DNA from 2 places in the Mucilaginibacter koreensis genome. Region 2 is predicted to be linked to the other one. Evidence: riboswitches for the same ligand, from Rfam matches in the RefSeq annotation. Region 2 holds a riboswitch; the other holds the start of a gene.
The links. A riboswitch is a leader RNA that binds a small molecule or an ion and turns the genes downstream of it on or off. The one in region 2 is predicted to bind fluoride.

Region 1 (4,651 bases), 2.3 Mb from region 2:
GTTAAGAGTGTTGCTGCTGGTTCCATTCCTGCTGCTATTTATCTTCAAGTTCTTTACCATTCCTTTATTGATCGCCGCCTTCTTTTACAGCATGATCGTAATGGGAACACATGGTACCATTTGGCACCACCGGTACTGCACCCATGGCGCCTATACTTTTAAGAACGGCTTTTGGCGTTTTTTCACTCAAAATTTAACCCCTCGCATTATACCTGAGGAAATTTATGTGATCTCGCACCATGTGCACCATTCTAAATCCGATCAACCCGGCGATCCTTATAATGCGCAGGCCGGTTTTTTATACTGCTTTCTGGCCGATGTTAATCACCAGCCTATAGCCAAAAACCTAAGCGAAGGTGATTACAACCGCGTAACATCATTAATGAAGCATACCGGTATCAAAGGCAATACGTATAAGCAATATCAAAAATGGGGCTCGTATGTAAACCCTGCCAATGAAGTACTCAGCTGGATTTTAAGTTGGGGGTTTTGGTATCTGGCCTTTTACCTTATAGGTGGCCATGCGCTGGCTTGTACACTTTTGGGCGCGGCTGGTTTTTGGGCAGTAGGCGTACGCACTTACAATTATGAAGGCCACGCCAAAGGTGAGGACAAACAACGTGCAGGTACAGATTACAGTGATAATGATAAATCTATCAACCAGCTATGGCCTGGTATTGTGGCCGGCGAGTGGCATAATAATCATCACCTGTATCCTAAGAGTGCACGCAGCGGCTTTAAACCCTACCAGGTAGATTCGGCCTGGTACTACATAAAATTCATGAATATAATGGGGGCTGTAAGCAGCTATCGCGATTCAAAGAAAGATTTTTATGAGCGCTACCATAAACCCTATTTGCAAAGCAAAGCTGCCATAGTTCCGGTGCCGTCTGTTAGGGCAGGCAAAATATTAGAAGTTTAATTCACAAAAAAGCTTCAGATTCAGGTCTGAAGCTTTTTTGTTAGCTGGCTATTGCCTTGCATCCGGTTTACCAGAAGACTCAATCACCAAATCTTCGTCACTCAATTTACTTATGGCTACCCGCTGCGAAGTATATATTCCTGAACGGCCACTAAAAAAGTAAGCGGTAAAACAGGCTACTGCATATAGTAAAGCATGCTCGCCGCCAAACAGCTCAATGCCCATTAAGGTACAGGCGAGTGGCGTATTGGTAGCGCCTGCAAACACCGCAATAAAACCCAGGCCTGCAAATAAGCTTACAGGTGCGTCCATTAATCCGGATAAAGTATTACCCAATGTGGCGCCAATGTAAAACAGCGGCGTTACTTCTCCTCCTTTAAAACCTGTGCCTAATGTTAACGCTGTATAAACGGTTTTCCATAACCAACTCCAGGCATCGGCCCCGCCGCTATGAAAAGCCGATGGAATGGTAACTGCGCCGGGGTATTCGGCATCTACACCCAAACTCAAGTAATCGGGCTTACCTAAAATCAGCGTTAATAAAATTATGCTTAAGCCTCCGCAAAGCGGAATCAGCCATCGGCGGTTAAACAAATTTAAACTGATGTTTTTTACCTGATGCACCATTTGGGCAAAAAGTGCGCTAGCCAGGCCGAATATTGCTGAGGCGATAACTACTTTACTCAACAGCAATACATCAAAAGGCAGGTAGGCAGATAAGAAATAAGGCGTTTTGGCTAAGGCATCAATATGATAGGCAGTATGGTGCACGTGCCAAGCCGATACCGTAAAATCGCCTACAATGGCAGCCACAAGCGCAGGCAACATGGCATTGTACTGGATGCGGCCAATACTCAATACCTCAAGCGCAAACACAGCGCCGGTAAGTGGCGTACCGAATACGGCCCCAAAGCCGGCAGCCACCCCGGCGGTCAGCATTAATTGCAAATCAACTGCACCGAGCTTGAACCATTTACCAAACATAGCCGCTACACTGCCGCCAATTTGTACCGCTGTACCCTCGCGCCCCGCAGAACCTCCAAACAAGTGGGTAATTACCGTGGTGACTAAAATAACTGGCCCCATACGCTTGGGTACACCTGCGCCGGGCTGATGTATTTCATTAATAATGAGGTTGTTGCCCTTTTCGGCTGATTTGCCTAAGCCTTGATAAATCATGTGAATCAGTAAACCGGCGAGCGGCAACAAGTATAATAACCAGGGGTGACTAAACCTGTAATGAATAGCCTGGCCGAGCAACCACAAAAATAGCGCTACCATACTACCGATAGCCGCCGCCGCAGGCAATACCAAAATTGTCCATCTTAAAGATTGTATCAGGATGCGTAAAGGCGGCAATGCAGTTAAGCGTTTAAGCATGGGATGAATGTAATAAATAATGGTAAAGTGTATAATAAAACGATGGACCAAATTTCAACAACAGTGCTTTGCAATACAAGCAAACAATGATGTATTTAAATTTGAACTGAAATTGATACTGAGACCTGAACTTAAAAAAGATTTTCACCTGCAAAATATTTCAGGCTGCCTGTATTTACAGGAAGCCGGTTTGCAGGCGTCATCAGCGAAATGCGGTTTGTTGGAAGAGCATCCAACCGGAAGAACACCATTTCCGTGCTGCAAATATATACAACCAAAGTGCGTAAATAGGTTGTTGCGTAAACAAATTATTTACTAAAATCTTAATATTGTTCAATAACATGTGCTTTCAGATGCAGATATTTCAATTCTGATAAAGAACTGAATTGCCCATTGGTGTTGTTTCTGCTTTTGAATGCTTTTACCGAATTTGATACTTTTAGTTATTGTAATTGTGTTGTGCTTATGAAATCAATCTTTTTGCTGCTCCTCTTTACACTCAACACTTTTACCCTTTGGGCCCAGCAAGATACCTCCGGGCAGGTAGTTGATTCTACTACCAACCAAATAAATTCACAATTGAACCGCATCCGGCAACTTTCGGCGGAACGCTTGGCTGATTCATTGAAAAGAGTAGATCTGGAACAGCAGGTGGCCCGCTTGTCAAATGCAGACAATCTAAAAAAATCTACCCTGCTGAAAGAGTTGAATGGTTTAAAGCAACAGGATTCACTGCGCCTTATCCGCCAGAAACACCAGATAGATTCATTGCGGCGTTTTGTAAAAGGTTACCCTGTGGTGTTTGCCCATCAAACACTGTTTACCTTGTTCGTAAGGCAAGGGAGCTTCACTCCAGCCGAACGTGCCCAGGCTATTGAGCACAGATTGGAGAAACTGGGCGAAACGTATGGCTTTAAAACAGACTCGCTGAAGCTGGTACCTGCAGAGCAAACTACCGATATTGTATATCATGAGCAATTATTATTGTCGGTATCAGAGCAGGATGCCTTGTGGCAAAACAGCAACAGACCTGCGCTGGCGGCTCAATATCGCAATGCCATTGGCAAAGCGGTAGTATTGTACCAGCAAGAGCATAGCTGGCAAACGCTGCTTAAAGAAGGATTGATGGCAGCGCTGGTTATTGCTTCAGTTCTTTTATTTATCTATTGCATTAACCGCTTGTTTTCCTGGCTGCTAATGAAATTCAGAGCTCACCCGGGTAAACACACCAATGGTATATACATCCGTAATTACGAGCTGCTCAATGCCGAGCAGCAATTCAGGATGGTTACCGGGGCATTAAAGCTGATTAAATGGGGGTTAATTTTACTGGCGGTATTCCTGGCTTTACCGGCGCTGTTCAGCATTTTTCCGTTTACCAAAAATATATCAACCACTTTACTGGGTTATGTGATCAATCCTTTACGGGCCGTAGGTTTGGCTATATGGCGTTATGTTCCAAACCTGATTACCATTTTGGTGCTGATTATCATTTTCAGGTATGTGCTGCGTTTTTTCAAGTACATTAAAACTGAAGTTGAACGCGAGCGCCTAAGCATACCCGGCTTTTACCCCGACTGGGCCAACCCTACCTATCAGATTTTAAGGGTACTGATTTTGCTGTTCATGCTGATTATCATTTACCCTTACCTGCCGGGGTCGGAGTCGCCTATATTTAAAGGGGTATCGGTTTTCGCAGGCGTATTGTTCACTTTTGGCTCGGCAGGGGCGCTTGGCAATATTGTGGCGGGGCTGGTGCTTACCTATATGCGTGCTTTTAAAATTGGCGACCGTGTAAAGATAAACGATGTTACGGGCGATATTATTGAGAAAAGCCTGCTGGTTACCCGTGTAAAAACCATCCAGAATGAAATTATTTCTATTCCTAATTCGATGGTGATGGGCAACTACACGGTAAACTACAGCAGCGATGCTTCAGGCAACGGTTTGATTGTAAACACTACAGTAACGATGGGGTATGATACACCATGGCGGCAGGTGCACCAATTACTCATTAAGGCTGCATTGGCCACTCCAATGATTGAACCTATGCCCGAACCTTATGTACTGCAAACCAGTTTGGATGATTATTATGTGAGTTACCGGCTGAATGCTTATACCAAACAGCCCAGCCGGCAGGCGGTCATCTACTCAGCCCTGCATGCTAACATACAAGATAAGTTTTTTGAGGCCGGTGTAGAAATTATGTCGCCGCATTACAGGGCCGTGCGTGATGGCAGCGCATTAGCCGTCCCACCTCCTGATCAGCAAACGAGATCTGCGCCACCCACACAAAACTAAACGGCTACTTTCTTTTTGATAACAAAAAGCCTATCCCTGTTGCCATCA
Region 2 (4,651 bases):
TCCCTTCGTACCTCCGGGAGCCTCCGCATTTTTAGGATCTCCACCTTGCCCTTATTGCGTCCTGCGGGCGGGGTGGCAGCCATCATTAATTTTTTACTTATTAAAACTTTAAGGTTATGGCAACTATTAAAAATTTCAAGGACACTTACCAGGAAGTAACAGACGCGGTAATCGAGCAGATGGAAAGCGGCAACATCGTATGGCATTGCAGTTGGAACCAGGTCGGCTTTCCACAAAACGTAACTACCGGGATCAGCTACCGGGGCTGGAATGTCTTCTGGCTCAACTTTCACACGATGCTGAAAGGCTACAGCCTGCCTTATTACATCACCTTCAAACAGGCACAGGACTTAGGTGGCACCATTAAGAAAGGCGAGAAAGGCACAAAGATCACCTACTGGGCCAGCATTAAGGTCAAAGGACTGGATGATGATGCAGCAAAGCAACTAACCGACGGTGACAGCGCAGCACAACAGACACGTATGGTTCCTAAGGTACATACCGTGTTTAACATCGACCAGACCGAGGGAATTGTGTTTCCAAAGGTCGAAGCCTTGTTCAGGTCAGATGCCGAGAAGATAGCCGCTTGTGAGCAGATCATTCAAGAGATGCCCAACAGGCCGCAATTGAACCTCAACGGCCAATACCCGGTTTATTATCCGCTGAAAGACCTGGTAGCCGTGCCGGACATCGCCCGATTTGACAGCAGTGAAGAATACTACTGTGCCTTGTTTCACGAACTGGCGCATAGCACAGGGCATGAAAGCCGTTTGAGCCGTAAGGAGATCACCCAGCCTAATAAATACGGCAGTGAGCCCTATTCCAGGGAAGAGCTGACGGCAGAACTCACCGCAGCATTCCTGTGTGCCATTACCGGGGTACAGAAGCAAACCATCCAGAACAGCGCAGCTTACCTGCAAGGCTGGCTGAAAGCGTTGAAGAATGATAAGACCTTGATCCTGAAAGCAGCAGGACAAGCGCAGAAAGCAGCTGATTACATGATGGAAGTAGTTCATCAGCCGGAACCGGCCGGTTAAGAAAAGCCCTTAGGGGCTTTTTCTTTTGCGATCAAAGATCACTTGCCGGTTCAGTACACGGGCTGCTTTAAGCAAATAATGAAATTCCGCATAATCTACTTTCAGGTTGAGCCTGGTCAGCAGAAATTCTGCACGCATATTCAGCATGTTCTCCTCCAGTTGGCGGTCAGGGTGTATCGTGATCGAGGTTTCAGCAAGCGCATTTCCAATGACCATTTTTAACGATCACCTGTTTGAGGATGCCCCCTCTTTTTATATCATGCGATAATATTCCGTGAAAAAAGGGGGATGCTATATTTCTGAGCCTATGATTATATCCCTGTCAAATTCAAATCGATTGGTTACCGGCAGTGGGATACCGCGTTACTTAGGCGCAAAATAAAAACGATCATTTTTTTAAAAACAAATGGTTTGTTATTTGTTATGATCTAAACGGAAATGGTGTCTTCCGTTCAAAATAACCGCCTCGTGCTGATGACGCCTACAATTATAGCATAGATAAAACCTTGCAGGTTTTGTCGTGAACATTATTGTAGGTGAATGATCAGCGATACACAAATCCCTTTTCTATTCCGTCTCGTATCTAGTCAGGTCACCTCCCTGCTCATTGTTCCGGCATTAGTTCATGGTTTTATCCATACGATTTAAACTTTTAAAAACAACATAAAATGAACATCAAGAACATTATGGCCAGGGAAGTTTTGGATTCAAGAGGTAATCCGACCGTTGAAGCGGAGATCACTCTAGAAGATGGATCCACAGCAAGGGGAATCTCACCATCGGGTGCCAGCACCGGTGAGAAAGAAGCGGTGGAACTACGCGACGGCGACAAAAGCCGCTATCAGGGCAAGGGCGTTGAAAAAGCAGTAGCTGGAATCAATCAGGAAGTTAAGCGCACGGTTATCGGCTCTGCATTTGCGGATCAGGCAGCCTTTGACAAAATGCTGATCGACCTGGACGGAACACCTAATAAGGCTCGGTTAGGCGCTAACGCCATTCTGGCCGCTTCGATCGCCTTTGCGCGGGTCAACGCTGTATCCAAAAAGATTCCCCTTTACCGTCAGCTTATCGAGCGCGATACCTATGTGATGCCGGTCCCATGCATGAACGTGATCAACGGTGGTCGGCATGCGGACAATAACCTGGATTTTCAGGAATTCATGATCGCCCCGCACCATGCGCCGAACTTTAAAGAAAGTATCCGCATGGGAGAAGAGGTATTCCATACATTAAAAAAGCTATTATCTGACAAAGGCTATTATACCGGTGTGGGCGATGAAGGTGGTTTTGCGCCCAACCTCCGCTCTAATGAAGAGGCCATCGAAGTGATCCTGCAAGCTATTCAGAAAGCCGGATACAAACCCGGCGAGGATATCTCTGTTTGCCTGGACCCGGCTACCAGTGAAATGTGGGATAATGGTCATTACAAAATGTACAAAAGTGACCAGCAGCGTTATACCTCGGAAGAGATGGTCGATCTATGGGCAAAATGGATCCGAACCTATCCTATCGTGCTTTTAGAAGACGGTTTGGGCGAAAATGACTGGGATGGCTGGAAGATCATGACCGATCAGCTGGGCAGCGAAGTGGAATTGGTCGGCGACGATATCTTTTGCACGAACCCTTCGATCATTCAGGAAGGCATCGATCGTGGTATCGGGAACAGCGTATTGATCAAGCTTAATCAGATAGGCACGGTATCAGAGACCTTACAAGCTGTAGCATTGGCGCAGCAGAACGGCTACCATTGTTTCATCTCCCACCGAAGCGGTGAAACCGAGGACACGACCATCGCTGACCTGGTGGTAGCCACCAATGCCGGGCATATTAAAACGGGAAGTGGCTGCCGCTCGGAGCGGGTCTCCAAATTTAATCAGCTTTTACGCATTGAACAGGAACTGGGTAGCAAGGCCCGTTTTGCAGGGATCGAAACTTTTAAACGGTAGCAGCAGATCAGGATATGAAAGCCCTTATCACCTCGGAGCGCTACCGGATCGTTAAAGAACTGATCAGGTGGAGCTTGCTTATACTTCCGGTAGCTGTCGCTATCGGAAGTATGGTCGCCTTGTTTCTATGGATACTGGACCTGGCCATCATTTACCGGTTCCATCATCCCTGGCTTCTATTTTTGCTCCCGCTGGCCGGGGTACTGATCCACTTGATCTATCGCTCGGTCGGCAGATCTTCTGAAAAAGGCAATAACCTGATCATGGATGAGATACATGAACCAGGCGGGGGCGTGCCACCGCAAATGTCACCGATCATTCTATTGACCACGGTATTGACACACTTGTTCGGTGGTTCTGCCGGTCGTGAAGGTACCGCGGTACAGATTGGCGGAAGCATTGCCCATTTATTCGGAAAGTGGTACAGACTATCCGTTCAGGACATGCAGCTGCTGCTCACGTCCGGAGTAGCCGCCGGGTTCGGTGCCGTGTTTGGCACACCGCTGACGGGTGCGCTGTTCGCCCTGGAGGTCCTGGCCATAGGGCGTATGCAGTATAACGCGTTATTGCCTGCACTGATCGGCGCAGTTGCCGGAGATTATACGGTAGCAGCCTGGGGAGTCCACCATACGGCCTACCAGATCAGCGCCTTTCGGCATGAACCCTATTTTTTATCGGCTTATCTACCTTTTGATGGTCTGTTAATGGCAAAAGTAATGTTAGCGTCCGCGGCATTTGGGATGTCCAGTGCTTTGTTTTCTTCACTAGTTCACGCGATCAAGGTCGTTTCAGGTCATTTTATACGATCGAAATGGCTGATCCCTTTTACGGGTGGCTTGGTCATTATCGCGCTGACCTATCTCAATAGCAAACCTGACTACCTGAGCCTTGGTGTCGCTGCAGAGTATCCCGGGGCCGTTACGATCCAGTCGGCTTTTCATGCCGGAGGCGCAGACCTGTTCAGTTGGTTTTGGAAAATGATCTATACGGCTATCACGCTTGGCTCTGGATTTAAAGGCGGAGAGGTAACCCCTTTATTCTATATCGGGGCTACCCTTGGTAACACTTTATCTGCTGTATTGCATGCACCGGTAGGCTTATTTGCAGCGCTGGGATTCATTGCCGTGTTTGCCGGCGCGACCAATACGCCGCTGGCCTGTACGGTCATGGGAGTAGAACTGTTTGGCGGTGAACACGTACTTTATTATGCGATCGCTTGTTTTACAGCCTATTTATTCAGTGGTCATTCGGGCATTTACAGCGCGCAAAGGATCGCCATCCCCAAATTGCTGAATGCCGGCATAACGCCCGACTCCGCTTTGGGTGACCTGGGTAAAAGCCGGCCGCATTGGTACGAACGATTTCTAAAGCATTAACTGCAGAGGCGGGGCGCGGTTCTACCGCGCCTCTATTTTAACGGTAACGATCTTGTTGACCATATAGGTCCTGCGATCCTTGTCGTGTTCCATGGGTTGCGTATTTCCCTGACTGTCCGTCGCCCTCGACATCAGTTTATATTGGCTATCGCCCGCAGGAACCTGCCAGTTGTATTCCCAAAGCCGCCAGGCGAACTTAACGTGCTTGCCTAGCAATTTTGCCGGTTTCCAGGTTACACCTTCATCGAAGCTGACCTCGACTTTGGTTATTTCATTTTCTCCGCACCAGGCC

Region 1: another riboswitch for fluoride. It lies ahead of ACYVNW_RS10765 (chloride channel protein); the one in region 2 lies ahead of eno (phosphopyruvate hydratase).

Annotation. Positions count from the first base shown of each region.
Region 1 is NZ_BAAGQS010000001.1:2,362,793-2,367,443, forward strand. Features, by position in the region: gene ACYVNW_RS10760 (fatty acid desaturase) at 1-922, shown strand, start outside; gene ACYVNW_RS10765 (chloride channel protein) at 971-2,302, opposite strand; fluoride riboswitch at 2,489-2,566, opposite strand; gene ACYVNW_RS10770 (mechanosensitive ion channel family protein) at 2,768-4,603, shown strand; gene ACYVNW_RS10775 (SDR family oxidoreductase) at 4,608-4,651, opposite strand, start outside.
Region 2 is NZ_BAAGQS010000001.1:71,021-75,671, forward strand. Features, by position in the region: gene ACYVNW_RS00340 (ArdC family protein) at 117-1,037, shown strand; gene ACYVNW_RS00345 (hypothetical protein) at 1,047-1,253, opposite strand; fluoride riboswitch at 1,463-1,528, shown strand; gene eno (phosphopyruvate hydratase) at 1,706-2,983, shown strand; gene ACYVNW_RS00355 (voltage-gated chloride channel family protein) at 2,998-4,359, shown strand; gene ACYVNW_RS00360 (hypothetical protein) at 4,381-4,651, opposite strand, start outside.